Regions from separate parts of the Streptomyces sp. NBC_00271 genome, predicted to be linked through region 2. Evidence: riboswitches for the same ligand, from Rfam matches in the RefSeq annotation. Region 2 holds a riboswitch; the other holds the start of a gene.
The links. Region 2 has a riboswitch for glycine ahead of gcvT (glycine cleavage system aminomethyltransferase GcvT). Riboswitches for the same ligand answer to the same signal wherever they lie in the genome.

Region 1: linked by a shared signal. The riboswitch ahead of gcvP (aminomethyl-transferring glycine dehydrogenase) and the one ahead of gcvT (glycine cleavage system aminomethyltransferase GcvT) in region 2 are both predicted to bind glycine.

The regions. Positions count from the first base shown of each region.
Region 1 covers NZ_CP108070.1:2,706,682-2,722,248, forward strand. Annotated here, with positions in the region: gene OG798_RS12815 (PhzF family phenazine biosynthesis protein) at 1-523, shown strand, start outside; gene OG798_RS12820 (CPBP family intramembrane glutamic endopeptidase) at 602-1,402, opposite strand; gene OG798_RS12825 (substrate-binding and VWA domain-containing protein) at 1,601-3,370, shown strand; gene OG798_RS12830 (glutamate-cysteine ligase family protein) at 3,621-5,141, opposite strand; gene OG798_RS12835 (hypothetical protein) at 5,679-6,263, shown strand; gene OG798_RS12840 (DUF5999 family protein) at 6,655-6,861, shown strand; gene gcvP (aminomethyl-transferring glycine dehydrogenase) at 6,961-9,846, opposite strand; glycine riboswitch at 10,027-10,122, opposite strand; gene OG798_RS12850 (PRC-barrel domain-containing protein) at 10,237-10,608, shown strand; gene OG798_RS12855 (DNA polymerase IV) at 10,724-12,118, opposite strand; gene OG798_RS12860 (MerR family transcriptional regulator) at 12,163-12,807, opposite strand; gene OG798_RS12865 (bifunctional nuclease family protein) at 13,115-13,588, opposite strand; gene ftsR (transcriptional regulator FtsR) at 13,675-14,439, opposite strand; gene OG798_RS12875 (FHA domain-containing protein) at 14,482-15,447, opposite strand; gene OG798_RS12880 (DUF881 domain-containing protein) at 15,509-15,567, opposite strand, start outside.
Region 2 covers NZ_CP108070.1:7,882,073-7,897,639, forward strand. Annotated here, with positions in the region: gene OG798_RS35920 (acylphosphatase) at 1-468, opposite strand, end outside; gene OG798_RS35925 (FAD-binding oxidoreductase) at 599-1,996, opposite strand; gene OG798_RS35930 (DAPG hydrolase family protein) at 2,065-2,919, opposite strand; gene OG798_RS35935 (arylsulfotransferase family protein) at 3,005-3,988, opposite strand; gene OG798_RS35940 (hypothetical protein) at 4,395-4,649, opposite strand; gene OG798_RS35945 (D-2-hydroxyacid dehydrogenase family protein) at 4,659-5,618, opposite strand; gene OG798_RS35950 (L-serine ammonia-lyase) at 5,822-7,189, opposite strand; gene glyA (serine hydroxymethyltransferase) at 7,347-8,624, opposite strand; gene gcvH (glycine cleavage system protein GcvH) at 8,638-9,015, opposite strand; gene gcvT (glycine cleavage system aminomethyltransferase GcvT) at 9,144-10,262, opposite strand; glycine riboswitch at 10,297-10,408, opposite strand; glycine riboswitch at 10,409-10,509, opposite strand; gene OG798_RS35970 (AAA family ATPase) at 10,678-11,358, shown strand; gene OG798_RS35975 (enhanced serine sensitivity protein SseB) at 11,515-12,318, shown strand; gene OG798_RS35980 (enhanced serine sensitivity protein SseB C-terminal domain-containing protein) at 12,543-13,352, shown strand; gene OG798_RS35985 (ABC transporter permease) at 13,697-14,704, shown strand; gene OG798_RS35990 (ABC transporter substrate-binding protein) at 14,775-15,567, shown strand, end outside.

The DNA.
Region 1 (15,567 bases), 5.2 Mb from region 2:
CGCCACGCTCAGCGGCGTACTCGTCGCCATGCCCCACGAGGACGGTTCCCTGACGCTGGACTTCCCCACCGCTCCGCTCACCCCGGTCGAGGTCCCGGACGGCGTCGCCGAGGCCCTGGGCGCCGAGCCGCTCACGACCTTCGACACCGGCCCGAACACCGGCGACCTGCTGATCGAGGTCGCCGACGAGAAGACGGTCAGGGGACTCGCCCCCGATCACAGGGCCCTCGCCCGGTACTCCGAGCGCGGCATCATCGCGACCGCCCGCGCCGAAGACCCCTCCCAGGGCTACGACTTCGTCTCGCGCTGCTTCTTCCCGAACCTCGGCATCGACGAGGACCCGGTCACCGGCAGCGCCCACACCGCCCTCGCGCCCTACTGGTCCGAGCGCCTCGGCCGCCCCGGCCTCACCGGCCTGCAGGCCTCCCCGCGCTCCGGCCTCGTCCGCACCGAGCTGCGCGGCAACCGCACGCTGCTCACAGGCCACGCGGTCACGGTCATCGAGGGCGAACTCCTCGCGTAGCGACGCACGAAAAAGCCGTACAAAAAAGGGGCGTACGAGAGTGTCGTACGCCCCTTTCGGACCCGCTCACGCCGCTGCTCAGGCGGTCGGCAGCCAGCCCACCTTCCCCGCCAGCAGCGCGTATCCCACGAACGCCCCGATGTCGAGCAGCGAGTGCGCCACCACGAGCGGTCCGACCCGGCCCCACCGCCGGTACAGGTAGACGAAGACCACGCCCATCGCCATGTTCCCGATGAAACCACCGATGCCCTGATAGAGGTGGTACGAGCCGCGCAGCACCGCGCTCGCCACCAGCGCGGTCCCCGGCGTCCAGCCCAGCTGCCCGAGCCGGCGCAGCAGGTACCCGACGACGATGACCTCCTCCAGTACGGCGTTCTGCACGGCCGACAGGATCAGGACCGGGTACTTCCACCACACGTCGGGCAGCGCTTCCGGCACCACGGTCAGGTTGGCGCCGAACCCCCGGGCCGCCAGGTAGAAGGCGATGCCCGTGCTACCGATCACCGCCGCGATCGCGGCCCCCCGCCCGAGGTCGGGCCAGGGCCGCGTACGGTCGAACCCGATCACACGCAGTCCCTTGCCCTCCCTCATCAGGAAGTGCGCGACCAGGGCGACCGGGACCAGGGCCGACGCGATGCCGAACAACTGCCAGGCCAGATCAAGCCAGGGGCGACCCGGCGCGGCCGAGGCGTTGAGGGTGGCCGCCTGGTCCTTGAGACCCCCCGGTTTGGTGACCGACCCGACAAAGCTGATCAGCGCGGACACTCCGCTCGCCCCGAGCGACAGGCCCAGGACGAGCAGTGTTTCGTCCCGGAAAATCCGTCGTGTCAGCCGCTCCTCGGGAAAAGAATCGGCCACCGACCCCGCCTCCACCTGCACTCCCGCCTCCAGTTGAGTAATCCCGCCGCATCCTCATCTTCGCCCCGCTAGGGTCTCGAAAGAAGTTGCGAAGATCGTGTGCGACAGGCCGTCGGGTGGACGGACGCCGTACGGGCGTACCTCCCCGTCGCCTTTGCCTCATGGCCGTCTCTACGGCTTTCTCGCGACTCCGGCTCATCCAGGGAGGGCACCACCGTCATGGGACGTCACAGCTTGCCCGATGCGTACGGGGCGGGCGCGGCCGACCCCCGTCCACGCGCACGCCGCCGTACGGTGGCCATCGCGACGGTGTTGGTGCTCACGGTCGCCGCGGGCACGGCGGTCGCGGTCCGCGGTGGTCTGCTCTCCTTCGGCTCGTCCTGCCGGGACAACGCCGTGCCCCTCAAGATCGCCGCGTCCCCGGACATGGCGCCCGCCCTCAGGGCCGTCGCCGAACAGGCCCGCGACCACAACATCACCTCCGACGGCCACTGCATCGCCGTGACCGTGACGGCCCGCGAGTCGTACAAGGTCGCCGACGCACTGAGGTCGGGCAACAAGTCCGACGTCCAGGCGTGGGTGCCGGACTCCGCACTGTGGGTGAACCGGGTCAGTGGTGAGAGCAACGCGACCCGGGTGACCGCGGCGGGCAGCGTCGCCTCCTCGCCGGTCGGCGTCGCGATGGTCCCGTCGGCCGCGAAGTCGCTGGGGTGGCCCGAGAAGACGTACACCTGGACCGAGTTGGCGGGCGCGGCGCTGCGGGACGACCGGCTGAGGCTCGGTGCGGCCGACCCGGTGCGCAGCGCGGCCGGCCTGCTCGCGCTGACCCAGCTCAATACCGCCGCGGCCACCGTCAAGGGAGGTGACACCCAGGTGGCGGCCATGGCGAAGACGCTCTCCCAGCGCACGTCCGACAGCGACAGTCAGGTCCTGGACACCCTCCCGCGTGACTCCTCCGGCACCAAGCAGGGCAGTCCGCAACGCAACCAGGCGCTGATCCTCTCCGAGCAGTCGGCGTTCGCGTACAACTCCTCGGCCGGCGGCGGCGCCGGACTCGAGCTCTTCTATCCCACGGACGGCTCACCGCGGCTCGACTACCCGTTCACCCTGGTCGACGAGTCACGGCTGAGCACCGACACGAGCCGTGCCGCCCTGCGGTTCATGACGCTGCTCGGCGAGTCGGACGGGCAGCGGATCCTGGAGCGGTACGGGTTCCGCACGGACGACGAGAAGGTCTCGCCCGCGCTGGTCACCAAGGCCGGGGGGCGAGCCCCGCAGCCGTTCGCGCGCGCCGCGCTCGAACCCACCCCGGCGAAGGCGGTCGACGAGGCACTCGGCACGTGGACGATCACGGTGCAGAGCGCCCGGATCACCACGGTCGTCGACGCCTCCGCGTCCATGGCGCAGCCGGTGCCGGGCACCGGCCAGTCCCGTATGGACGTCACCAGGGCGTCCCTGCTGCAGGCCCTCGCGACCTTCACCTCGGAGGACGAGATCGGGCTGTGGAAGTTCTCCACCCGCCTGGACGACGACCGCGACTATCGGGTGCTCGTGCCCACGGAACGCCTGGGCGACCGCAAGGGCAACGGCACCCAGCGGGACAGGCTGTCGGCGGCGTTCAGCTCCCTGTCTCCCGTCCCGAACGGCGCGACGGGCCTGTACGACACCACGCTCGCCGCGTACAAGGCGGCCACCTCCTCCTATGTCAAGGGGAAGTTCAACGCGCTGGTGCTGCTGACCGACGGCGTCAATCAGGACCCGGGGAGCATCTCGCGCTCCGCCCTCGTCACCCAACTGCGGAAGCTCAGCGACCCACAGCGCCCGGTGCCGCTCATCGCCATCGCCGTGGGCCCGGACGCCGACAAGGCGGAGGTCCAGGAGATCGCCAAGGCGACCGGCGGCTCCGGCCAGCAGGTCAACGACCCCACGCAGATCCACTCGGTGATCCTCAGGGCGATCGTGGCAGCGGGCAACCAGAGCCAAGGCTGACACCAGAACCCCAAACAACCCCGGGCCAGCGACGCACGCCACCCGGCCCGAGGGGGGCGCCACACCCCGCCGGACCCGGCGCACCGGCGCAGGCGGCCCCACCCGGGCCACCACCACAGCCCACCCGGCCCGGCGACCATGTCACCAGCGGCCTGGCCAGGGACAACCGCTCGGGGCACGCTCCGCCCCCCCTGAACACCCGCCGCGAGCAGCCCACCCCAGAGACACCGCCGCAGGCAGACCGCCCCGGTCAGCCCAGCGGTACCGGCTCCGGCAGTCCCACCGGCCAGGTGTGCACGGGCTCACCGAGGTGCATCAGCTCGCCGTAGCGCCGGGTCGTCGCGGCCAGCGCGGCATCCCTCGCGAGGCCCTTCTCCAGCGCCTGGTGGAAGGTGGCCGTCTGCCAGGTCGCCCCGTTGGCACGCAGCCGGCACCGGTCCTCGATCACCCCCAGGTAGTAGTCCCGGTCGGCCGGCTCGACGCCCCACGCGTCCAGCCCCGCCGCGGCGAGCGGCAGCAGTTCGTCACGGACCAGGTGCACGGCCTCGATCTGCGCGGTGGTACCCCCGTACCGTCCCCGCCGCGGCCACTCCAGACGCGCGTCGATGCCATGGCGGCAGGCCGCGTCGAAGTTGGCCGCCGCGGACTCGAACGACAGCCGTGTCCACACGGGCCGCGCCTCCTCGGCGAGCGCACGCACGACCCCGTAGTAGAACGCCGCGTTGGCGACGACATCGGTGACGGTGGGGCCGGCGGGCAGCACCCGGTTCTCCACGCGCAGGTGCGGGACTCCGTCGGCGACGTCGTACACGGGCCGGTTCCAGCGGTAGACCGTGCCGTTGTGCAGCACGAGTTCGGCGAGCCGGGGAATGCCTCCGGCGTCGAGGACCGCGAGCGGGTCCTCCTCGTCGCTGATGGGCAGCAGAGGCGGGAAGAAGCGCAGGTTCTCCTCGAAGAGGTCGTACGCCGAGGAGATCCACCGCTCGCCGAACCAGGTGCGCGGACGCACCCCCTGCGCCTGGAGCTCGGGCGGCCGGGTGTCGGTGGACTGCTGGAACAGCGGCGGCCGCGACTCGCGCCACAGCTCACGGCCGAACAGGAAGGGCGAGTTGGCACCTATCGCGACCTGCACGGCGGCAACGGCCTGCGCCGCGTTCCACACGTCCGCGAAGCGCGCCGGGGTGACCTGGAGGTGCAACTGCACGGAGGTGCAGGCGGCCTCGGGCGCGATGGACTTCGACGTACAGACGAGGCGCTCCACCCCGTCGATGTCGAGCACGAAGTCCTCGCCACGGGCGGCCACGATTTGATCGTTGAGCAGGGTGTAGCGATCGACGTCCGACAGGTTCGAGGAGACCAGGTCGTCACGGTCGAGCGTCGGCAGAATCCCGATCATCATGATTCCCGCGTCGAGTTCGCCTGCCTTTCGATGGGCATATGCGAGTGAGGTGTGCAGCTCCTCGGCGAGCCGGTCGAATACCCGTCCGTCCAATCGATGTGGGGCTATGTTGACTTCCAGGTTGAACATGGCAAGTTCTGTTTGAAAGTCTCGGCTCGCAATCCTTTCGAGTACTTGCGCATTCATCATCCTGGGCATGCCGTCGGGTCCGGCGAGATTCAGTTCGATCTCCAGGCCCATGAGATTCTTCGGGCGATCGAACCGCTTCTCCTCCAGCAGCCTCGCCAGCCCCGTCAGACACTGCCGGAGCTTGCCTCGGTAGTGCTGGCGATCGGACAGGTCGTACGACCCTGCCACGACCTTCTCTCCCATCGAAGTGTCCCTCCTCGAATGGGCAGGCCGATCCTCCGGCCCCTGCCGTCCCGGAGGATGATGCCCAGGCAACACGATCGATAACGCCCTGTACAGCCTCGTCGACCGCTACCCTGGTACCCGTTGTCCGGAGGCACATTCACGAGGCATGAACCAGAGCACAGTTTCAGCCTGACACGATCTCGTGAAAAACGCCGACGAGAATCGGCCGACCGCTCCGACAAAGCAATCCGAGGTCATCGACGGGCCCCGACACAGAATCGGGATGAACCTCTCGTTTCGTCGACCGAATATCGCCTTGCTCTTCATATTCAGGACGGCTAGACGAAACACCATCTGAACACGTGTCGTATAAACTCCGCAAACGAGGCGGAGAGTTGGCGCTCGCGGTCCTAGGTCCTGTCGTCGAGGTGACATGCGGCAGGCGACATCCTGTCGGCAGATCCAGACCCCTCGCTCCTCCGACCCCGAGAGCTGACAGCGCCGTCCGCCCCCGCCCTCGCGCCACTGTGCCTGTCGAATGAGAGGCGACCCACCATGCCGCTGCATGTCCCCCCGGCTCCCTCGCCCGCCCTGCGCACCGTCCTCACGGCACTCGGTTCCCCCACCGCAGTCCGCGAGGCCCGCACCCCGTCCCTGCGCATGGCCCAGGGACCCGTCACCCCCGAACTCCCGTTGCCCGTACACGTTCTGGACCGCATCACGCCCGCCGGCGCCTCCACCGCCCGGCTCGCCGGATGGCGCTTCCTGATCCGCTGCGGCGAGCGGTCGGTGGCCGCGGCCGACACCATGCTCACTCCCGACGGCTGGGCCTTCTCGCACTTCTTCGAAGGCCCCTACATCGCCTCCACCGAGCGCGCCCTGCGTCACGCCGAGAACATGAGCCAGCCGTACCAGCCACGGCTGTTGTCCGTTCCCGAGCTCTACATGCTCACCCTCTGGCTGCACGGCGACTGCGCCGCGGACGGCGCCACCGGGCATCCGGCCGCCACCGATCTCCTGGTGCCGCTGGCGCCCGCGCCGCCCGGTATCGCCGCGCATCGCCCGCACCGCGTCGCCGAACTCCTCCCGGTCCTCACGCACCGGCTCACTCCCGCCCCGCTACTCAGCTCGCCCGCGTAATCACTCACCTGGAAAAGCACACCCAGCGCATCGCCCCGTGCCCCGCTACCGTTGTCCCGGTCGCGGGGCACGCTGCCGCCCGAACCCGTCCGCTCGTTCGGGCCCCACAGCGCTCGTACGAGGGAGAACGCCCCCTCCGCCCCGACCGGACTAGCCCCATCCGGCCACCGCGAACCCCCCGAAGGGACCGTGCAGTTGGACTGAACCGTCCGCACGGGTGACGCGTCTCCAACCTGTGAGGAGCGCTGCTGCGAAATCCCTGCGGATTGACGCCCGTAGGGCAACACTGGGTTCACACACACGCCACCGGGGGGCGGCCATGAGCACTTCAAGCCGCGGGAAAGACACCACAGCCACCACTCATCTCTCATCCCAGCGAAAGATCCCATCCATGTGCCAGCACCAGCCGCCGTGTCCGACAGCCGAATCAGCCGACCGGGAGTCCGCCCGTCTCGTGGCGCACCACCCGGAGCAGGGATGGAGCCTGCTGTGCAACGGCGTTCTGCTCTTCGAGGACACCGGTGAGCTCCTGCCCGACGGCCAGATCATCGCCCCGCACCGCCCCCAGGGCAGCGAGCACGTGATGACGGCCGCCTGAGCCGCACAACCGGGTGGCGGTGACCGCCGCCCAGACATGGAGAGGGGCCGGCCCGGAGACGTGATCTCCGAACCGGCCCCGACGCGTATCCGAGGGTGACTACTCTTCGTAAGCGTCCAGCGGCGGGCAGGAACAGACCAGGTTCCGGTCGCCGTACGCCTGGTCGATGCGGCGCACCGGCGGCCAGTACTTGTCCGCGGCCGAGACACCGGCCGGGAAGACGGCCTCCTCGCGGGTGTACGCGTGCTCCCACTCGCCGCCGAGCGCGGCGGCGGTGTGCGGCGCGTTCCGCAGCGGGTTGTCCTCGGCCGCCCAGACGCCCGAGCCGACCTTGTCGATCTCCGCACGAATGGCGATCATCGCGTCGCAGAACCGGTCGAGCTCGATCAGGTCCTCGGACTCGGTGGGCTCGATCATCAGCGTGCCGGCCACCGGGAAGGACATCGTCGGCGCGTGGAAGCCGTAGTCGATGAGCCGCTTGGCGATGTCGTCGACGCTGACGCCGGTCGCCTTGGTCAGCGGACGCAGATCGATGATGCACTCGTGCGCGACGAGCCCGCCGGGACCGGTGTAGAGCACCGGGAAGTGCGGCTCCAGACGCTTGGCGATGTAGTTCGCCGACAGCACCGCCACCTGCGTGGCCCGCTTGAGGCCCTCACCGCCCATGAGACGGACGTACGCCCAGGAGATGGGCAGAATGCCCGCCGAGCCCCAGGGAGCGGCGGAGATCGGTCCCACGCCCGTCTCGGGGCCGGCCGCGGGCTGCAGCGGGTGGTTCGGCAGGTACGGCGCCAGGTGCGCGCGTACGCCGACCGGGCCCACGCCCGGACCGCCGCCGCCGTGCGGGATGCAGAACGTCTTGTGCAGGTTCAGGTGGGAGACGTCACCGCCGAAGTGGCCCGGCTTGGCGAGGCCCACCAGCGCGTTGAGGTTGGCGCCGTCGACGTACACCTGCCCGCCCGCCTCGTGCACCTGCGCGCAGATGTCGGCGACGTGCTCCTCGAACACACCGTGCGTCGAGGGGTACGTGATCATCAGCACCGCGAGCTCGTCGCGGTGCTGCTCGATCTTCGCGCGCAGGTCCTCGACGTCGATCTCGCCGTCCTCGGCGGTCTTCACGACGACGACCTTCATGCCGGCCATCACGGCACTCGCGGCGTTCGTGCCGTGCGCGGAGGACGGGATCAGGCAGACCGTGCGCTGGTCGTCGCCGTTGGCCCGGTGGTAGCCGCGTACGGCCAGCAGCCCGGCCAGCTCGCCCTGGGAGCCCGCGTTCGGCTGGAGCGACACCTTGTCGTACCCGGTGACCTCGGCGAGCCGCTCCTCCAGCTCCTGGATGAGGGTGAGATAGCCCTGCGCCTGCTCGGCGGGCACGAAGGGGTGCAGCTGGCCGAACTCGGGCCAGGTGACCGGTTCCATCTCGGTGGTCGCGTTGAGCTTCATGGTGCAGGAGCCCAGCGGGATCATGCCGCGGTCGAGCGCGTAGTCACGGTCGGACAGCTTGCGCAGGTAGCGCAGCATCGCGGTCTCGGAGCGGTACTGGTGGAAGACCGGGTGCGTGAGGTAGTCGTCGGTGCGCAGCAGCGCCGCGGGCAGCGTGTCCTCGGCGACCGCGTCCAGGGCCTCGATGTCACCGTCGACGCCGAACGCGGTCCAGACGGCGCCCACCTGCTTGCGGGCGGTGGTCTCGTCGCAGGCGATCGACACGTGGTCGGCGTCGACGAGGTGGAGGTTGACGCCTCCGTTGCGCGCGCCCGCCACGACCTCGGCGGCCCGGCCCGGCACCCGCGCGGTCAGCGTGTCGAAGTAGGAGCCGTGCACGACCTCGACCCCGCCGGCCGTCAGGCCCGCGGCGAGGATCGTGGCGTACCGGTGCGTACGCCGCGCGATGGTCCGCAGACCCTCCGGACCGTGGTAGACGGCGTACATGCCGGCCATCACCGCGAGCAGCACCTGCGCCGTGCAGATGTTGCTGGTCGCCTTCTCACGGCGGATGTGCTGCTCCCGCGTCTGCAGGGCGAGCCGGTACGCCTTGTGTCCGTCGGCGTCCACGGAGACGCCCACCAGCCGGCCGGGCAGGCTGCGCGCGAACTGCTCACGCACCGCCATGTATCCGGCGTGCGGACCGCCGAAGCCCATCGGCACGCCGAAGCGCTGGGTCGTACCGATCGCGATGTCGGCGCCGAGCTCACCAGGCGAGGCGAGCAGCGTGAGGGCGAGCAGGTCGGCGGCGACCGTGACGACCGCGCCGAGCTCGTGCGCCTGCTCGATGACGGGCTTCAGATCGCGTACGGCACCGGAGGCGCCCGGGTACTGGATCAGTACGCCGTTGATCTCCCGCCCGGCGATCTCGGCCGGGATGCCCTCGCCCAGGTCGGCGACGACGATCTCGACGCCGGTCGGCTCCGCGCGGGTCTCGATGACGGCGACGGTCTGCGGCAGGGTGTCCGCGTCGATCAGGAAGAGGCCCTTCTTGTTCTTGCCCATGCGCCGGGACAGCGCCATCGCCTCGGCGGCGGCGGTGCCCTCGTCGAGCAGCGAGGCGCCGGAGGTGGGCAGCCCGGTCAGCTCGGCGACGACGGTCTGGAAGTTCAGCAGCGCTTCGAGCCGCCCCTGGGAGATCTCCGGCTGGTACGGCGTGTACGCGGTGTACCAGGCCGGGTTCTCCATGACGTTGCGCAGGATCACCGGCGGCGTGAACGTGCCGTAGTAGCCGAGGCCGATCATCGAGTCGAGCACCTGGTTGCGGTCCGCGAGGGAGCGCAGCTCGGCCAGTACCTCGGCCTCGGTGCGCGCGCCCGGCAGCTCCAGCGCCTCGGCGTTCTTGATGACGTCCGGCACCGCGGCGGCCGTCAGCTCGTCGAGCGAGCCGTACCCGACCTGCGCGAGCATCTTGGCCCGCGCCTCGGAGTCGGGCCCGATGTGGCGCTGCTCGAAGGGGATTCCCTGTTCGAGCTCGGAGAGCGGAATGCGATGGGCGGTCATTGCGGAGGCCTCCTGGTCTGACACGACCTTCGAGGGGCACCACGGCGTGGGTACCCCGACGGCCTCCCCCTCTGTCATCTCAACCTGAGAGCTTCACCGGCCCGCCCACTCGCTGCGACCCGGCTTTCACCGTCGGTGAGGGCGGAGGCCTTCGACACCCGCCCTGCTTTCCAGAGTGACCTCGTCCGTGCGGTACGTGTGCCTGAGAGATTCCGGGGAGGATTTGCTCCTTCGGCGCCTCCGATGATGTCTGGAGGACTCTCCCGCACGGGGTCAGCAGCCGCTTGCCAGCCTACCAGCGAGGACAACGCACGAGCTTTCGAGTGGCCACCATCACGATTGTGCTCTTTTGTAGTGCTTACGGATGAGTTGCTAGCGAGTGGAGGGACCGTGCAGACCGACATCGATCCGCGCAACCTGATCGGCCGCAAGGCGCTCGACCGCAACGGCGCCAAGATCGGCACGGTCGACGAGGTCTATCTCGACGACGCGACCGGCGTCCCGGAGTGGGCCGCCATACGGACAGGCCTGTTCAGCAGGGACGCCTTCGTCCCCCTGGAGCCCAGCGAAGTCGTCGAGGGCACGCTGCGTGTCCCCTTCGACCGCGCCCTGATCAAGGACGCCCCCGACTTCGGCGTGGGCCGCCACCTCTCCCCCGAACAGGAACTCCAGCTCTACCACCACTACGGCCTGGACGTGACACCCCCGCCCCCACCCCCGGACCGCGACTTCGGCCGCCTGGCAGGCACGGACGAGGGTTGACTTCTCGGATGGGGCCCAGCTGACGCGCCCCGAAAGAGGCGCGGGGCTCTGACATCATGCGGCTCCGCCGCGTGGGCGCGACCAGCCACATTCCACCCGCGGCGCCGATCCGACTTCACCCCCCACGGCGCTCGCAAACGGTCCCCCGCACCAACGGCAACGGCTCCGCCAACTCCAACGCAACATCATCCGTACGAAACGTCCGCACACGCCCCGGCTCGGAGTAGGGCGTCTCGAACCGCACGGTCACCCTCCCGAGCCCACTCCCCTGCACCCATCCGTGCCCGTACTCCACATGCCGCACGTCATGCCCCGCAGGCCACCGCCGCTCGGCGGGCGGCGCCTGCTCGGCAGCCACTTCCTCCGCCCCCTCCTCGTCCGGATACTCCAGCACCGCCGACTCCCCCGCGGCGGCCTCCGCCTCCGCTTGCGCCTGAGCCTGGGCCTGGGCGAACAGGTCCTCCTGCGTGTAGTCGGCGAGCCCCGAGACGCCGACCCCCAGCAGCCGCACGCCCCCGGTCGTGTCCACCGCCTCCAGAAGCCGCGCGGCAGCCTCCCGTACGACGCCGGGGTCGTCCGTCGGCCCCCGCAGCGTCTCGGACCGGGTCAGCGTCGAGAAGTCGTACCTCCGCACCTTCAGCACGATGGTCCGCCCGGACAGCCCCGCATCCCGCAACCGCCGCACACACCGGTCGGCGAGCCGCTGCACCTCCAGGCCGACCCGCATCCGGTCGTGGATGTCCACGTCGTACGTGTCCTCCACCGACACGGACTTCGTCTCCCGCTCGGCCACCACGGGCCGCTCGTCGTGCGCCAGTGCCATCGCGTACAGCGCGTGCCCGTGCGCCTTCCCCACCAGCCGTACGAGTTCGTCCTCGCCCGCCTCGGCGATCTCGTCGACCGTGGTGATCCCGGCCCGGCGCAGATGGTCCCCGGTCGCGGGCCCGACACCCGGCAGCGTCCGCACCGACATCGGCCCCAGCAGCGCGCGCTCCGTCCCGGGTTCTATGACCACGAGACCGTCGGGCTTCGCCTGCTCCGAAGCGATCTTGGCGAGCATCTTGGACGCGGCGAGCCCCACCGAACCCGTCAGCCCCGTGACGGCGCGGATGTCCGCGCGCAGCTTCGCCCCGGCCAGCCGCGCGGAAGCCTCGTCCCAGGCCGCTTCCCCCGCCTCCAGATCGACGAACGCCTCGTCCAGGCTCAGCGGCTCCACCAGGGGCGACAACGCCCCCAGCAGCCCCATCACCTGCTCACTGACCTCCCGGTAGAGCGTGAAGCGGGGCACGAGATACGCGGCGTTCGGCGCCAGCCGCCGCGCCTGGGCCATGGGCATCGCCGAGTGCACCCCGAAGACCCGTGCCTCGTACGAGGCGGTCGCGACGACTCCGCGGGGTCCGAGCCCGCCCACGACGACGGCCTTCCCACGCAGGCTCGGCTTGGATGCCTGCTCCGCCGAGGCGAAGAAGGCATCCATGTCGAGATGCAGGATCGTAGGCGCGGTTCTCACATGTCCGATGCTGCCCTACGCCACTGACAATGCCTCTGCGGACCTCAGACGGCCCGATTGCGCCGGCGCGCCAGCTCGTCCGTCGGGTTGTGCCCGACGAGCGTCTCACCCGTGTCCACGCGCTCCCCGTGCAACTGCGAGAGCGCGCTCTCGACGTCCCGCCACACCACGCCCACGGCGATCCCGAAGACGCCCTGACCACCCTGCAACAGGGCGTGGACCTCGTCGGGCGAGGAGCATTCGTAGACGGTCGCGCCGTCGCTCATCAGCGTCATCCGCTCCAGGTCCCGGAAGCCGCGTTCCCTGAGGTGCTGGACCGTGGTGCGGATGTTCTGCAACGACACTCCCGTGTCGAGGAACCGCTTCACGATCTTCAGGACGACGACATCCCGGAAGCTGTAGAGCCGCTGGGTCCCCGACCCGTAGGCGGGCCGCACGCTCGGTTCGACCAGGCCTGTCCTGGCCCAGTAGTCCAGCTGCCGGTAGGTGATGCCCGCGGCGGCACACGCCGTGGGACCGCGGTAGCCGATCTCCTCGGCAGCCGCCCCACCCTCACCGGACTCACCGGACACCGCTGTCGGCCGCTGCGGAACGTGATCGGCCGCGCTGCCGTGAAGCGGGTACGGGCCGCTCTCCCCCAGACTTCGTCCGGGGGCACCCCCAGCCGTACCGTCGCCGCTGCTTCTCACGCCGACCTCCGTCCTTGACCTGCCCTCTCGACGGTAGGCAGTCACCGGGGGTGCGTCAACGATCGCCACACTCGGCACGCCGAGTGATAATCACCCTAGGAGTGGTTTCCCGTGTCCCACCGCGGGGAAAGGCTAGCCGAATGCTCTTGGAGCGGGCCGCAGCGCGCCACACGGGCCACGGGCAATTGCCGCCCCGGAGTCCTGCGACCCAGCGGCTCGGCCGATCCATCGGCTTGCCAGGGGGTGGACGCCACGCCTGCTCCCCGAGCCCGGGCGCCGACCGCCCACCCGCTGGCGATCAGTCCCCTCACTGGCTGTTGGTCCCGAAGTCCTCGGGCGAGATCTGGTCGAGGAACTCGCGGAACTTCTCCACCTCGTCCTCCTGCTCGTCCGGGATCGCGATGCCGGCGTCGTCGAGCACACCGTCACTGCCGTAGATCGGCGTTCCGGTGCGCAGCGCCAGCGCTATGGCGTCGGACGGGCGGGCACTGACCTCGACCCCGCTGGCGAACACCAGCTCCGCGTAGAAGACCCCCTCGCGCAGATCAGTGATGCGCACCTCGGTGAGCTCCTGGCCGACGGCTTCCAGCACGTCCTTGAACAGGTCGTGGGTCAGCGGTCGCGCGGGGGCCATGCCCTGCTGGGCGAAGGCGATCGCCGTCGCCTCCCCCGGTCCGATCCAGATGGGGAGGTAACGGTCGCCTCCCACTTCACGCAGGAGCACGATCGGTTGGTTGGAGGGCATTTCGACCCGGACACCTACGACATCGAGCTCGTTCACACAGCAACCCTAGGCCGTGCCCGGGATGTTTGGGTAGTCGGGCACAGAACGGGGGGCCGATCCGGACGCCCACCGGGCACTTCGGGTCAGGGCAGCCGGACGCCCAGCGCGGTCTGCACCAGCGCCGCGTGCAGCTTCACCGTGAGCCCCGCCAGCTCTTTCGTACGGGCCTCGGCGTGCGCCCTGGTCTGCGGATTGCGATGGCGCCGCAAAGGGGCCACCACCTGGTCCACGAGCCCCGCGTCACGTTCGGCCGCGGCCTTCATCGCGCGCAAATGGCGCGGCTCGATCCCGAACCGCCCGAGCTCGACGACGAGCGCGGCGACCGTCACCGCCTCAGCGTCATATGCCCCGTCCGCAAGCGGGGCGAGGAGTCCGTACGACTCCCACTCCTGAAGCTCCTGCTCACCGATCTCGGCGGCGGCCAGCAGCTCCGCACGGCCCACCCGGGCCGCTGTAGGTGCCTCGGACTCCCCGAAGAGGTCACCGAGCCCACCGAACGGCTCCCCGTCGTCGGAGTCGCGCTGCCGCCCCACGGACGGCAGCCGCACCGGCTCCCCACGCTCCAGAGCGTCCAGATGCTCGCGGATCACCTTCAACGGCAGATAGTGGTCCCGCTGCATCCGCAGTACATGCCCGAGGCGCTCGACGTCGGCCTGGCTGAACTTGCGATACCCCGAGGGGGTCCGCTGCGGCTCGATGAGCCCCTCCGACTCCAGGAACCGGATCTTGGAGATCGTGACTTCGGGGAACTCGTCGCGCAGCGTGTTCAGCACCGAGCCGATGCTCATCAGCCCACTGTCCGCTGCGGCGGTACCGCTCCCGGCACCGCCGCTCGGTGATCGAAGCATGGACCTTCCTGAGGGTCCCCCCGGACGGAGTCCGGGGGAGGGTCAGATGCCTCGCTGGCTCGCGTAGAAGACCAGCCGGTACTTGCCGATCTGCACCTCGTCACCGTTCGACAGCGGGACCGAGTCGATTCGCTCCCTGTTGACGTACGTACCGTTCAGGCTGCCCACGTCGGCGACCGTGAACGAGCCGTCCGCGGCGCGACGGAACTCCACATGCCGACGCGACACGGTCACGTCGTCCAGGAAGATGTCGCTCTGCGGATGACGCCCGGCCGTGGTCAGGTCACTGTCCAGCAGGAAGCGGCTGCCCGAGTTCGGACCGCGGCGCACCACCAGGAGCGCCGAGCCGAGCGGCAGCGCGTCGACGGCCGCCTGCGCCTCCGGAGAGAGCGTCGGCATCTGCGTCTGGCCGGTGACCTCGGCATCGTAGGCCTCGAGGCCCGAGATGGAGATCGTGGACGTGGTCTCGGACGGACGCTCCGGGACCGCACCGGGTCGCAGCGGCGCACCGCAGTTGGAGCAGAAGCGGCTGTTCTCCGCGTTGCGGTTACCGCACCTCGTACACACCAGGGCCGACATGGACGGATCCTCCTGCCGCGGCTGCCCCCCAGGGGCATGGGACGCGTACGGGTCGGAGGCGAACCCTCCACCCGCACTTGAGGCTGACGGTTCCCCGAAACCTATGCGTCCGGACTGGGCAGGGTCAACAGACGGCGCGCCCTGACCACCGGGAATGTCACCGACCTGGTCCCGGAACAGCGGGCGGTCGCCGCTCTGGCCCTCCGCGTCTCCATGGCGTGGTGCACGGTGTCGGGCAGTCGCGTTGTCGCTGCCCTCTCCTCGTGCGCTCTTGCCGAACAACTTCGCAAACAACTTCACGGGCGATTCCCCTTGACCGAAACAGACCCGCCCGTGGGGCAGGACGAACACTGATTGAACACACCGGTCGACCCGGACATCCTCACAACGTCCGTATCCACCAGACAGTTTCCACCACGCACCACCCATTCGGTGCGCCGACCCCCCGCAACCTCATGCCCTCGCCGGACGACGCCCATGCACCCCCGGTTCACTGGGAGGACGACCGAGCGTAGTCAGGCTGCTTCGCAGCCCGCAAGGCGTCCACAA
Region 2 (15,567 bases):
ACGGATCAACGAGTAGCGGGGTCCACAGTCGGTGCAGTTGGTGAACGGGTAGCGGTAGCGGCGATCCGCCGGATCGAGGGTCTCTCGCAGGCACTGCGCGCAGACATGGGCGTCGGGAGGAGCGGTCGTCACGGCGGACGCCCCGGGCACATGACGGCTGGAGCGCACCTCGAAGCCGCGATCGGCCTCGGCGTCCTCGGCGCGCCGTCGGCGCCGCACCCGAACGGTGTCCACGCTGGCCAGCGGAGGAGCTCGCTCCGTGAGTGCGACGACGAAATCGCGGAGCGCGGACTCAGGACCGCAGGCTTCGATCAACACGCCGAGGGTGTCATTGAGCACCCAGCCGGAGAGGCGCACGCTGGTGGCGAGACGGTACACGAACGGCCGGTACCCGACACCCTGCACCACCCCGGTGACCTGGATGAGCCATGCCTCACGAACAAGTCCCGTGGCGTCCCCCCTCCTCATGAACAAGCAGTGACGTCGCATCTTCTCCGATTGCCGTACTGACCATTGTCCCGGGGCGATGGATTCGGTGACCCGGAGGGCTGAATCCGGGGTGCCGAGCTTGGCCGGCGGGTTGTGGCCTCCGCTCCGATCATTCGCTCCGGCCGGCTACCGGGCTCTTCTCGGTATGCGCGGCACCGGTAGGCAGTTCAGGCCGACCCAGCCAGGACACGAACAGCCCGTCGGGGTCCCATCTGGCGCGGAGGGCGTCGAGCCGCAGGAGGTTCTCGTCGGTCACGAAGCGATACGGGCGGTTGACCAGGTTCTCGTCAGCCAGTTGGATCCCGCTGGCATACGGCTCCCACGCTCGCATGTGGTTGGTCACCCAGTTCGTGTAAGTCTGGCTGTCGACCGGATCGGTCCAGGCCGCATACAGCCCGTAGTACAGCTCGTCTTCCACCGAGTACGCCATCGACGGACGTTCGGGCTGTCGCTCGTATCCTCCCCAGTTGAACACCAGCAGGTGCGACGGCGCCGGCGGCCAGGTCTTCAGCATGGCCTCGAAGTTGGGCCACAGGTCGTCGAAGGAGGCATGGGTCCACATGCTGTCGGCCAGATAGCGCTTGGTCTCGTCGTAATGTGGATCAGTGCCGTATCGGCTGAGGGTTGCGGTGTCCGTCACCTCGTTGAGCCGAGTCGTGAGCACGTGAGGGCGTGCGGGACAGGACTCGTAGAGCGACAGTTGGTCCCTGGCCTCGTCCTCCGTATCGGTGAAGGCCGTCGCGTTGAGCGAGATGAGAGGCTCGCCGTCCGTCATCGGGTCGCGGCAGCACAGGAGATTGATCTCGGTCGGGGTCTGACGGCCGATCTCGTGGACGAACCGGTAGACGTCTGGTGCGGCCGAGGCCGGCCAGAAGTAGCCGCTGTTCATCGTGACCCGCATGCGCGGGTACAGCTTGACGTAGAACCTGGTCACAACGGCGAAGAAGCCGGGACCGGCGCCGCGGGCTGCCCAGAACAGGTCGGCGTTCTGGGTCTCGTCGGCGTGGATCCGTTCGCCGCTCGCCGTGACCACGTCGATACCGGTCACCGACATGCACGCCGGTCCGTAGTCCCGGCCGGCCCAGCCGAACCCGCCTTGCAGCAGGTACCCGCCGATGGAGACACCCGTGCAGTGGCCGGTGGGAAAGTACAGGTTCTGCTCGGCCACCATCGCATTGAGCTCGAACCCCTTGATTCCGGGCTGGGCGGTGCCGGTCATCGCCTCCCTGTCGACCGCCACGTGCCGCAGGTTCGACAGGTCGATGAGCACCGTGCCGTCACGCAGGTGCGACCCGGACCAGCTGTGGCCACCTGACCGCACCGCGATCTGCAGGCCCTCCGCCCTGGCGAGCTGCACCGCTGCGACGACATCGTCCTCGTTGTTCGCCAGCACGATCACCTCTGGGTAGCGGTCCGGCACCCCCGCGTGCCAGCACGCCTCACGGCGCCGACTCTCGTAACGGTAGTCACCGCGACGCAACACCCTGCCCTCGATCCGGGTCGACATGCCCTCTCCTTTCAGGAATCTTCGTGCACCGGAACGAACGGCAGAACAGGCCCTGCCGGCCGGCGAGCCTATTCGGATCGTTGGAACTCGTCGAAAATATCCGGGAGAAACGCCGCGAGATGGTTCATCTCCTGCGAGCAATGTACGACCATGGCGCGGGCGTGCCCGTCCCCGAGACGCCGCAGACCTTCCGCGACTGTTTCGAGTTCGTCGGTCAGGGAGGCTCCTGCGCGAGGGGCGACGTATTTCCCGCCCATCCAAAAGCGCGAACGCATCTCGGCGCCGCCCTTCACCCGGCGTACGTAGTGGACCAGGTGGCCCCAGTCGAGCGGAACGCGGGACAACCCGATCCTGGCGCAGATCGCGGTGGCTTCGTCCGGATCGACGCTGTCATCGCTGAATCCCAGCGTGTCGGGAGGGACAAACCGGATAGCGAGCTCGCCGAGCGAACTGCCGACGTACTCGTCGACGAACGACGTACCCCCGATATACCTGTCGCGGTAGGGAGCACTCTGGTCCACCGTGCCTCGAGACCATTCCGTGTACAGGTGGGCACGCGGATACCACAGCTTGTACCGTTGGGTCTCCGTGGCATGCCACCAGAACCACCAGTCCACCATGGCCGGAGACACTCTCGGCATGCGGGTCAGTGTGGCGATGTGCATGGATCCGTCGCCGAAGAGGCTGTATCCGTTCTCGAACTCCCCATAGCCGGTGTCGCTCAGCGTTGCCGCGTCATCCGGGCTCAGGCACAAAGGGGGCGGCTGTGGGCCGAGACCGATCGCCTCTTTGATGTGCTCCGGCATGGGTGCCATCACCGGGTTCCAGTACTTTGCGTACCATTTGCCGGCGAGTTCGCCGGGGCGCATTCCCAGGTGGGGTCGGCGGGTGGGGTCCGGGCGCGGTTCTCTCACTTCAGTCATGTTGCGACTGAATCCGGACCGTGGGGCGTGTCTGACGACGACCGACAGGGAATGGGGGTCGGATCCGGCGAGTACCTGCCATGCTTCAGTCTGCGTCGAGCCGTTCCAGGAGGCGTGGACGACGCTGTGCCCGCCGTCGGACCGTGCCGCCGCACTCGGTGGGTAGTAGGGCGTGCCGATCCATTTGTTCCGGAAGGCCCCACCCGATGAATTCGTTGCCGTTGGAGAGGGCCTGGGTGTTTCCCTGAGTTGGTGACTCCAATGGCGGCTGGTGGTAGTGGGTCTTGACCGCCGTCGCCTTGTGGCTGGGGAAATCAAGGTTGAGGATCAGGCCGTGCGAACGCTGTTCGGGGGCGCCGTCGGGCAGGTCGCAGCAGCCGTCGTCGAACATGCTGATCCGGTTTCCTGGCTGGAATCGGGCATCGTGCTGCCAGTAGAAGCCCGCGTTCGGGCCGAAGGTGAAGTCGCTTTTCTTTCCCCCGATCTGATAGCGGATCTTCCCGGATTTCTTGGTGACGTTGTAGATCGCCCACATGTTCCGGGACGAGATCAGCAGTCGGCCGTCGGGGCCCTCGTCGACGGAGTTGATGTGAAAGGCGTCCCACACTCCGTCGGACGACGATGCGCTGGAGGCTGCCTCCTCGGAATCGGCGGGGTCGATGTGGTCCAGCGCGTTCCATGAGTAGAGGAGTCTTCCCGTGGCGAGGTCGACCTCCTGGATCTCGATGTTCTCGATGGCTCCGTTCTTCGGACCCCCATAGGGCGTGAGATCCATGGGCACCGGCTTTGAGGCGATGAACAGGGCGGTGCCTCTGCGAGTCAGGGTGAATTCGTGCTCGTCCGGGTAGTAGCCGTGGTGCGCGAAGACCCTGAAGTCGGCGTTCTGGAGGTTCGTGGAAGGCAGGGGGCGGAACCAGACCGGATCCCCCGAGCCGTCGTTGGCCAGTGCCCCCGTCTGGCCGACCATCTGGTCCGCGCTGAACGGGGCGACAAAGATGTCTCCGTGAGCCGTTCCCGGTTTGTTCGCGGTCACGGTCACCCGCATGGGGTGAAGGCCCGGTTCGGACACGAAACTCCACACGTCGCTGCCCGGCAGGATCGGGGGTGGAGTACTTTCCGATGGAGGGAAGGGTTTCGTCGCGCACCGGCGGGGCGGGCCCTCTTGGGGACTGGCCGTGGCCGACGGCACGCAGTGCGCGAAGACCACCCCGCAGCGAGCGCGCAGGCTCCGACGGTGCGATGGGTTCTTCTCCGTGTCCGGCGGATCCGCGGCTCTCGCGTCACCATGGCCGACCTCCTTGGCACCCGGAACCCTTCTCCGATGGCGGTGCCGCTCGTCCTCGAACGTCTTGTTCGGTTCACCCCTCGACCCATGACGATCAAGACCGGGAGCTGTTCCTCTGGAGACGGTATGCAGCACGAGGGGCCCGCGCCCGCTGAAGGCGACTCAGGTAGGCCGTTCGGCAGGTGCGGCCTCACCCGGACCTGCGGCGGCTCCATCGCGACGGGGTGATGACGAGCCGGCCTTCCGACGACCCGGTGGGCGGGCGTACTTGGGCAGCAGCGGGGGCTGAGTGGCCGGAGCTCACGAAGTCCAGGGAGGCGAACGTGCGGGCGATGTTGAAGTCGAAGTCCAGGCCACCGTCGGGGCGTGCGTGGGGATGCCGTCGGGCGGCGAGACCGCGCAGGGGAAGGAAGGCCCCGGCGGCCGCACGGCCGCCGGGTCTCACGACGGCACGTCAGCCGAGGACCCGGACCGGGTCGCCGTCGAGGTAGGCCTGGATGTCCTCCACGGCCTGGCCGTAGTAGCGCGCGTAGTTGGCGCGGGACACATAGCCGAGATGCGGGGTGGCGAGCAGCCGCGGTGCGGTGCGCATCGGGTGGTTGCCCGGCAGCGGTTCGACGTCGAAGACGTCGACGCCGGCGCCGGCGATACGGCCCTCGTGCAGCGCCGCGAGCAGGGCGTCCTGGTCGACGATCGCGGCCCGCGAGGTGTTGATCAGGTAGGCGGTGGGCTTGAGCAGGGCGAGCTCGGCGGCGCCGAGCAGGCCCCGGGTGCGGTCGCTCAGCGCGAGGTGGACGGAGATGAAGTCGCTGCTTGTCACCAACTCCTCCTTGGAGGAGGCGAGCTCGACACCGGCCTCGTCCGCGCGTTCCTTGGTGAGGTGCTGGCTCCAGGCGGTGACCTCCATGCCGAAGGCGAGTCCGATCCGGGCCACCCGGCTGCCGATCTTGCCGAGTCCGAGCAGGCCGAGCGTGCGGCCGTGCAGGTCGGCGCCGAGGGTGGACTGCCAGGGGCCGCCGTCGCGCAGAGCGTTGTTCTCCTGGACGATGCCGCGGGCGAGTCCGAGCAGCAGGGCCCAGGTGAGTTCGACCGGCGGCGTCGAGGAGCTCTGGGTGCCGCACACGGTGACGCCGCCCGCCTTCGCGGCCGCGTAGTCGATCACCGAGTTGCGCATGCCGGAGGCGATCAGCAGTTTCAGGCGGGGCAGCCGGTTCAGCAGCGAGTCCGGGAAAGGCACCCGCTCGCGCAGGGTGACCACGAAGTCGAAGTCGGCGAGGGCGGAGGCGAGTTCGTCCTCGGTGGCGAAGTGCTCGGCGAAGGAGACGACCTCGACCCGATCGCTCAGCGTCGACCAGTCGGCACATGTGCTCGCCACGTTCTGGAAGTCGTCGAGTACGGCGCAGCGGAATTGCACGTCATTTCTCCCAGGTGTTCTCGCTGTCGGGGCGCGGGCACGCGCCCGGTCCGGGGGCGCCCGGCAGCACGATCCTGCCCCGGTCGATCATGGCACCGGAGAACGGAGGGGTTTGTTGTGACGAGCCGCCGGGCGGCCGCGCCCGAGGGGCATCCGACGTTACGTACGTGCTACGAATCTGCAGGTCAGGGCCCTTCCGCCCCTCAGCACTCGATGATGTTCACCGCCAGCCCGCCCCGCGCCGTCTCCTTGTACTTGACGCTCATGTCCGCGCCCGTCTCCTTCATGGTCTTGATGACCTTGTCGAGGGAGACCTTGTGGGAGCCGTCGCCGCGCATGGCCATGCGGGCGGCGGTGACCGCCTTGACCGCCGCCATGCCGTTGCGCTCGATGCAGGGGATCTGGACGAGGCCGCCGACCGGGTCGCAGGTGAGGCCGAGGTTGTGTTCCATGCCGATCTCGGCGGCGTTCTCGACCTGCTCGGGGCTGCCGCCGAGGACCTCGGCGAGGGCGCCCGCGGCCATCGAGCAGGCCGAGCCGACCTCGCCCTGGCAGCCGACCTCGGCGCCGGAGATGGAGGCGTTCTCCTTGAAGAGCATCCCGATGGCGCCGGCGGCCAGCAGGAAGCGCACGACGCCGTCCTCGTCCGCGCCCGGGATGAAGTTGATGTAGTAGTGGAGGACCGCCGGGATGATGCCCGCGGCGCCGTTCGTGGGGGCCGTGACCACCCGGCCGCCCGCCGCGTTCTCCTCGTTCACCGCCATGGCGTAGAGAGTGATCCACTCCATCGCGTGCGCCAACGGGTCGCCCTCCGCCCGCAGCTGGCGGGCCGAGACGGCGGCACGGCGGCGGACCTTGAGCCCGCCCGGCAGGATGCCCTCACGGGACATGCCCCGGGAGACGCACGCCTGCATCACACGCCAGATGGCGAGCAGACCCTCGCGGATCTCCTCCTCGGTGCGCCAGGCCCGCTCGTTCTCCAGCATCAGGGCGGAGATCGACAGGCCGGTCTCCTTCGTCAGCCGCAGGAGCTCGTCGCCCGTGCGGAACGGGTACTTGAGCACCGTGTCGTCGAGCTTGATGCGGTCCTCGCCCACCGCGTCCTCGTCGACCACGAAGCCGCCGCCGACCGAGTAGTACGTCTTCTCCAGGACGAGTGTGCCGGAGGCGTCGTACGCGAAGACCGTCATGCCGTTCGCGTGGTACGGCAGGGCCTTGCGGCGGTGCAGGACCAGGTCGTCGGCGAAGGAGAAGGCGATCTCGTGCGTGCCGAGGAGCGAGAGGCGGCCCGACGACTTGATTTGCTCCACGCGCTCGTCGGCGCCCTCCACGTCCACGGTGCGCGGCGAGGCGCCCTCCAGGCCCAGCAGCACCGCCTTGGGGGTGCCGTGGCCGTGGCCGGTGGCGCCCAGGGAGCCGTACAGCTCCGCCCGGACGGAGGCCACGGAATCCAACAGCTCCTCGTTGCGCAGCCGGCGGGCGAACATGCGCGCCGCACGCATCGGGCCCACCGTGTGGGAGCTCGATGGGCCTATGCCGATCGAGAACAGGTCGAAGACCGAGATGGCCACGGGGACTCCTCACAACAGGGGTGGTGCATGGGGGCGGGCGCCGCGCACAGCTCCGCTTCCAGTGTGCGCGGCGTCCCGGTGAATCGTACGTTCCGTGCGAATTTCTGTACGAAAGTGAAGTTTCGCAGGAACTGTTTCTGTACTGCTTCGGGCGGTACTACTTCAGGCCGGGGTACAGCGGGTGCTTGTCGGCCAGGGCGGAGACCCGGGACTTGAGGGACTCCGCGTCGGCCGCCCCGAAGGGAGAGGGCGCCTTCAGCGTCTCGGCGATGATGTCCGCGACCTCGGTGAAGTCCTCGGCCTGGAAGCCGCGGGTGGCGAGGGCGGGCGTGCCGATGCGCAGGCCGGACGTGACCATCGGGGGCCGCGGGTCGTTCGGGATGGCGTTCCGGTTGACCGTGATGCCGACCTCGTGGAGACGGTCCTCGGCCTGCTGACCGTCCAGCTCGGAGTTGCGCAGGTCGACCAGGACCAGGTGCACGTCCGTGCCGCCGGACAGGACGTCCACGCCCACGGCCTTGACGTCGTCCTGGACCAGGCGCTCGGCCAGGATCCGCGCGCCGTCCAGCGTGCGCTGCTGGCGCTCCTTGAAGTCGTCGGAGGCGGCGACCTTGAAGGAGACGGCCTTCGCGGCGATCACGTGCTCCAGCGGACCGCCCTGCTGGCCGGGGAAGACCGCGGAGTTGATCTTCTTCGCCAGCTCGGCGGTGGACAGGATCACGCCACCGCGCGGGCCGCCCAGCGTCTTGTGGGTCGTGGTCGTGACCACGTGGGCGTGCGGCACCGGGTTCGGGTGCAGGCCCGCGGCCACGAGACCCGCGAAGTGCGCCATGTCGACCATCAGGTACGCGCCGACCTCGTCCGCGATCCGGCGGAACGCGGCGAAGTCCAGCTGACGCGGGTAGGCCGACCAGCCCGCCACGATCAGCTGCGGCCTGGACTCCTTGGCGAGGCGCTCGACCTCGTCCATGTCGACCTGACCGGTCTCGTCGTTCACGTGGTACGCGACCACGTTGTACAGCTTGCCGGAGAAGTTGATCTTCATGCCGTGGGTGAGGTGCCCGCCGTGCGCGAGGTTCAGACCCATGATCGTGTCGCCCGGCTTCAGCAGCGCGAACATGGCCGCCGCGTTGGCCTGGGCGCCCGAGTGGGGCTGCACGTTCGCGTGCTCGGCGCCGAAGAGCGCCTTGACGCGGTCGATGGCGATCTGCTCGACGACGTCGACGTGCTCGCAGCCGCCGTAGTAGCGGCGGCCCGGGTAGCCCTCGGCGTACTTGTTGGTCAGGACCGAGCCCTGGGCCTCCATGACCGCGACCGGAGCGAAGTTCTCCGAGGCGATCATCTCCAGGGTGGACTGCTGGCGGTGCAGCTCGGCGTCGACGGCGGCGGCGACGTCCGGGTCCAGCTCGTGCAGGGGCGTGTTCAGAAGCGACATCAGTCAGAAGTCCTTAGGAGCCGGAGAACTCGGTGTACTCGTCGGCGGAGAGCAGGTCGGCCGGCTCGTCCGTGACGCGTACCTTGAACAGCCAGCCGCCCTCGAAGGGGGCGGAGTTCACCAGCGACGGGTCGTCGACCACGTCCTGGTTGGCCTCCACGACCTCGCCGGTGACCGGCGCGTACAGATCGCTGACCGACTTGGTCGACTCCAGCTCGCCGCAGGTCTCGCCCGCGGTCACCGTGTCACCGACCGCGGGAAGCTGGGCGTAGACGACATCGCCGAGCGCGTTGGCCGCGAACTCGGTGATGCCGACTGTCGAGACGCCGTCCTCGGCGACCGACAGCCACTCGTGCTCCTTGCTGTAGCGCAGCTGCTGGGGGTTGCTCATGGCCTGAATTCTCCTGTACGCGGGGGAGTGCGGATGAACGGGATGACCGAGTGGTCTTGGGATACGAGACGTGACACAGAGGCGTGCGTCACGTGGGCGCGCTGGACGGGGCCCTTTCGGCCCCGAAGCTACTTCTGGCGCTTGTAGAACGGCAGCGCCACGACCTCGTACGGCTCATGGCTGCCCCGGATGTCCACGCCGACCCCGGCCGTGCCCGGAGCGGCGTGCGCGGCGTCGACGTACGCCATCGCGATCGGCTTGCCCAGCGTCGGGGAGGGCGCGCCGGAGGTGACCTCGCCGATCACCTTGCCGTCGGCGACGACCGGGTATCCGGCGCGCGGCACGCGGCGGCCCTCGGCGACAAGCCCGACGAGTACCCGCGGGGGGTTCTCCTCGGCGCGGGTGGCGGCCTCCTGGAGCGCGGCACGCCCCACGAAGTCCCCCTCCTTCTCGAACTTCACGACGCGACCGAGCCCCGCGTCGAAGGGGGTGAGCGAGGTGGTCAGCTCATGCCCGTACAGCGGCATGCCCGCCTCCAGGCGCAGCGTGTCGCGGCAGGAGAGGCCGCAGGGGACGAGCCCGACGGGCGCGCCCGCGTCCGTCAGCGCCTGCCACAGCTTCTCGGCGTCGGACGGGGCCACGAACAGCTCGAAGCCGTCCTCGCCCGTGTAGCCCGTGCGGGCGATCAGCGCCGGGACGCCCGCGACGGTGCCCGGCAGGCCCGCGTAGTACTTCAGCCCGTCCAGGTCGGCGTCGGTGAGCGACTTGAGGATGCCGGGGGACTCGGGGCCCTGCACGGCGATCAGCGCGTACGCGTCGCGGTCGTCGCGCACGAGGGCGTCGAAGCCGGCGGCGCGCTCGGTCAGCGCGTCCAGCACCACCTGGGCGTTGGAGGCGTTCGCGACGACCATGTACTCGTTCTCGGCCAGCCGGTAGACGATCAGGTCGTCCAGGATGCCGCCGTCCTCCCGGCAGATCATCGTGTAGCGGGCGCGGCCGACGCCGACGGAGGCGATGTTGCCGACCAGCGCGTGGTTGAGCAGGGCGGCGGCCTGCGGTCCGGTGACCGTGATCTCGCCCATGTGCGACAGGTCGAAGAGACCGGCCCGGGTGCGCACGGCGAGGTGCTCGTCGCGCTCGGAGCCGTAGCGCAGGGGCATGTCCCAGCCCGCGAAGTCGGTCATCGTCGCGCCGAGCGAGCGATGCACGGCATCGAGCGCGGTGAGACGGGGTGCGTTACTGCTCATCGGTGGGGCTCCCAAGGCATGACGGCGAGGTCGTTCCTCCCCATCTGTCATCGGAACCTGAGAGGTTCATCACGACCCCGCGAACGGAGGTCCTGACTTGCACCTTGGGTGGAGCCACTGGACAGCGGCCCGCTTTTCAGATGTGCCTCGCCCGCGCGGTAACGGGGCCTGAGAGATTCAAGGGAGGGACTTGCTCCTTCGGCGCCCGGGTACCCGAAGGTTCCCGGAACTCTCCCGCGCGGATTCAAGCGGCCGGTATGCAGTTGGCGGGCACATCATCGCACGCGCCGTCCGATCACGGCAGTCCGCATCTGTAACCGGCCTGTGGCAGTCCGCGTACGGAAACGAGAGACACCGCGCATTACCTTCTCTTTACACTCGACGGGGATGGGACTCCACACCCAAGGGGAGGACGATCACGGTGAACAGGACCACGGCGTACGCCACGACCTCGGGCCTCGCGCTGCCCGAGCAGCCCGGTGTCCCGGCAGGGACCCGGGAGACGTGCGGAGCGCTGCCGACGGCCGTCGTCCGCGACCTCAGAGCGCGCGCGGGACACTCTCCGCACGGTCTGCACTTCGCGGCGGCCGACGTCGTCGTGGTCACCGGGTTGCCGGGCAGCGGCAAGTCGACCCTGATGCGCCGCGCCGTCGAGGGCCCGCGCATCGACTCCCAGGACACCCGGGACCGCTGGGACGAGCGGACGGGCGGCCGGCTGCCGTACGCCGTCTACCGGCCCCTCGTCCGCCTCGCGCACTACGCGGGCCTGCGTCGCGCCCTGCGCTCCGGCGCAGGGCTCGTCGTGCACGACTGCGGTTCGCAGGCCTGGGTGCGCGGCTGGCTCGCCCGCGAGGCCCGGCGCCGCGGCGGCACCCTCCACCTGCTGCTGCTCGACGTCACGCCCGGCACGGCGCTGGAGGGCCAGCGCGAGCGCGGCCGGGGCGTGTCGCGGTACGCGTTCGCCCGTCACCGGGGCGCGGTCGCCCGGCTGCTGCGCTCCGTCGAGCGGGGCGACCTGCCGGAGGGCTGCGGCTCGGCGGTGCTCCTCGACCGGGACGCGGCGGACGTACTGCGGCGGATCGGCTTCGGTGACTGAGGAACGGCAGGGACTTCGGTGACTGAGAAACGGCAGGGGGTGGCCGAGAGCGGTCGAGAGCGGCCGGGAGCGGTCGGGAAGTCGTACCGGCCCACTAACCTTTCCAGCCAGAACACCAGAACAGTGGTTCACCGCAGGCGGTAGACAGGTAGACAGATGGACATCCCCGACTTCCCGGACTTCTCGGTACCGGCGTACCCGCAACCCGGCCCGCACCCCCACTCGCACGGCGGCTGGCCGGGCAACGAACTGGAGGAGGTGCTCTCCGCGTCCCTCGGAGTGCCCTCGGCCGGCGGCCGCATCGTCGAGGTCCTCGGCCGCAGCTTCGTCTGGGTGCCGCTGCCCAACGGCGGCGGACCGCACGCGGGATCCCTCGACCTGCCCACCCTGGAGATCGAGGGCCAGGCGTACGTGCCGGTCTTCAGCTCCGAGGAGCAGTTCCGCCAGGTCGCCGGCAGCCATCTGTCGTACACGATCGCGCCCGCGGTCGAGTTCGCCCGCGGGCTGCCCCCGCAGGTCGGCATCGCGATCAACCCGGACGGGAGGGTCGGCGTGCCGCTGCCGCCCCTCGCGGTCGCCGAGCTGTGCCGGACCGGGCGCACCCCGCTGGACGGGCCCACGAGCGGTGGCCGGGTGAAACTCTACGAGCCCGACTGGCAGGACGACCCGGTGGACTTCCTCGCCGCCGCCTCGGCCGAGTTCGCGGCGACGGGAGTCGTCCTGACCGCCCGCCGGTGTCTGGCCAGCATCGAGGGCGACGACCCGGTCATGTTCGTCGGGGTCGAACTCTCCGTGTGGGAGGGAGACCTCCGGACGCTCCCCATGGACGCCCTCTCCCGCGCCCTCGCCCGCGTCGCGGTCAAGTGGCCGGTGAACCTGGTCCTCCTCGACGTCGCCCAGGACCCGGTGGCCGACTGGATGCGAGCCCAAGTGAGGCCCTTTTATCAGCAAGGCCAGTAGAAGCGCCCCGTCAGGGGCGCGAGGCTGTGACCATGGTGCGGCTCCGCCGCGTGGGCGCGCCCAGCCACGAGCGACCCGCAGCCTCCGGACTACAACGGGCCCCGAGCTCTCAACGGCTCCCCCAGCGGAGCGCATTCGCCGCTTAAGCTGGTTTCATGGCTCGGCCGGGGTTCGGCCGAGGTGTTGGTCGACGTCATGATTTCTTCGCGAAGGGGCGGTTGAAGGTGAGCGCGTCGGGCACGGCCGCGGCCGGTCAGGTCGAGCACATGCTGCGCCAGGTGACGCCCGGGCGTTACGACGCCTACGAGGCGCTCCTTCGCGCGCTCGCGACCCCGTCGTCCGGCCAGGTGTGGATGCTGCTCTGGCACGGCCAGGCCGGCTCCCCGGACGCCCAGTACGGGAACATGGAGGTGGAGGGCTTCGGTTACGCGCCGTGCGTCACCTCCGCCCAGGAACTCTCGGCCAGCGGCTGGAACCGGTCGTACGAGGTCGTCGACGGTCTCGACGTGGCCCGCACCCTCTACCCCGACCACTTCGGGCTCTGGCTCAATCCGCACGCCCCGGGCGGCGGGGTCGGCATCCCGTGGCTCGATCTGCGCAGAATCGCGGCGGGTCTGGAGCGCCAGCCCGCCGGTCCGCTGCGACTGTCCGAACCCGGCATCGAGATTCCGCAGTTCTACGCCCTGCTCACACAGAACGCGCATCGCACCACCGCCGTGCGCTCGCTGCGCCGCGCCTGGGTGCAGCCGGCGCTCGGGGCGCCGTATCTGGCCATCGGGCTGGACGTCTACGACACTTCGCCGCCCGCCGTCGACTCGGTGCGGGCGATGATGCAGCAGTCCATCGGCGCGGTTCCGGACGGGCTGCCCGTGTCGACCGTCGCGATGTCGGACGAGTACGACCCGGTGGCGCTGTGGCTGCGCGCCAACGCGCGGCCGTTCTACGACCGCGAGGCCCACGCGGCCCCCGCGGCCCCCGCGCAGGCTCCGATGGCGGGTGGGTACGGCTATCCACCGGCACCCGGCGGATACTGATCCGCGGTCCGGCGAATCGTGAAGGATCGGCGCGGGTCCTTCACTGCGGCTCTGCATTTCTTCGCGCGTAGATGACAAGGGAACGTCCGGGTAATGCCCGTATTAACCTCCGGTGTCCCAACTGCCCCGTGTCCGACCCCCGTTACCCGCCGTCCGGATAACGGAACCCCCCTGACAGCATCACGTTTACGCATCCATTCACCGTCAAGTCTGGCTACAGATCGCCGAGGCGTTGAAGACTCCCGCTCCAGGGGGTTTAACCCCCTGTGTACGACGGACTGATCACGCCGCTACAAGCGGCACGTGTGGGCCGGCTACCGCCGGTTGAGAGGGGTCCCTGCCAGATGACGGCACCATTGCACGAGCCGACCGCGGAAGCGGCCCCGAGTGCGGCCGAAGAAGCGGCGGCTGCCACCGCCGGCGAGAAGGTCGTGCAGGGACGTTCCCTGGGCCGGATCGCCTGGGAGCGCCTGAAGAGGGACAAGCTCGCCCTGACCGGCGGCATCGTCGTGCTCGTCCTCATCGTGATCGCCCTGCTGGCGCCAGTGATCACCCACCTGCTCGGTCAGGACCCGGACACCTTCAACGAGAAGCTGATCGACCCTCTGTTCGGCACCCCCACGGGGTCATTGGGCGGCATCAGCGGTGACCACCTGCTGGGCGTCGAGCCCGTCAACGGCCGCGACATCCTCGCCCGCATCCTCTACGGTGCCCGCGTCTCGCTCCTGGTGGGCTTCCTCTCCGCCGTCGTCGCGGTCGTCCTCGGCACCGTGCTCGGCATCCTGGCAGGCTTCTTCGGAGGCTGGGTGGACTCGCTCATCAGCCGCGTGATGGACGGCCTGCTGGCCTTCCCGCAACTCCTGTTCACGATCGCCCTGGTCTCGGTGATGCCGAACGACATGCTGGGCCTGTCCGGCTCCAACGTGCGTGTGTTCGTGATGATCCTGGTCATCGGCTTCTTCGGCTGGCCCTACATCGGACGCGTGGTGCGCGGCCAGACGCTCTCGATGCGTGAGCGCGAGTACGTCGAGGCCGCGCGATCGCTGGGCGCCGGGCGCTTCTACATCCTGTTCAAGGAACTGCTGCCCAACCTGGTCGCACCGATCATCGTCTACACGACGATGATGATCCCCACGAACATCCTCACCGAGGCGGCACTCAGCTTCCTGGGTGTGGGCGTCAAGCCGCCCACCTCGTCCTGGGGACAGATGCTGTCGAGCGCGATCGACTACTACGAGTCCGACCCCATGTACATGGTGGTCCCTGGTGTGGCGATCTTCATCACCGTCCTTGCCTTCAACCTTTTCGGCGACGGCGTGCGGGACGCGCTGGACCCGAAGGCCTCCCGCTGAACCTGCCACACCCCAAGCGTCCCGTGGCATCGACACGGGGTCTCTCATCAAATCCGGAGGATCCGAGATCGTGACTACCCAACGCACCTCAGGGCGGCGTAAGCAGGCGTTTGCCGCCGCTGCTGCGGTCGCCGCACTGCTGACCACGGCGGCGTGCGGCGGTGGAGGCAGCGACGACAACAACGGTTCGAAGACCGGCGCCGCCGGCTTCGACGCCGCCAACAACAAGGTCGCCCAGGCCTCCCTGGTCAAGAAGGGCGGCACGCTGCGGTTCGGCGGTGCCCAGGACGCGGACTCGTGGGACACCACGCGTGGCTACTACGGCTTCATGTGGGACTTCGCCCGCTACTACAGCCGCCAGCTGGTCACGGGCAAGGCGGAGCCGGGCAAGGCCGGCGCCGAGCTGACCCCGGACCTCGCCACCGGTCTCGCCAAGGTCACCGACGACGGCAAGACCTACACGTACACCCTGCGTGACGGCGTCACGTGGGAGGACGGCAAGCCGATCACGTCCAAGGACGTGAAGTACGGCATCGAGCGCGTGTGGGCGCAGGACGTGCTGTCCGGCGGCCCGACGTACCTCAAGGACTTCCTCGACCCCAAGGGCGAGTACAAGGGTCCCTACAAGGACACGTCCGCGGACAAGCTCGGCCTGAAGGCGATCACCACGCCGGACGACAAGACGATCGTCTTCCACCTCCCCAAGGCCAACTCGGACTTCCAGGAGGTGCTGGGTCTGGTCTCGGCCTCCCCGGTCCGCCAGGACATGGACACCAAGTCCAAGTACAGCCTGAAGCCGTTCTCCTCCGGCCCGTACAAGTTCGAGTCGTACAGCCCGGGCAAGAACCTGACGCTGGTGCGCA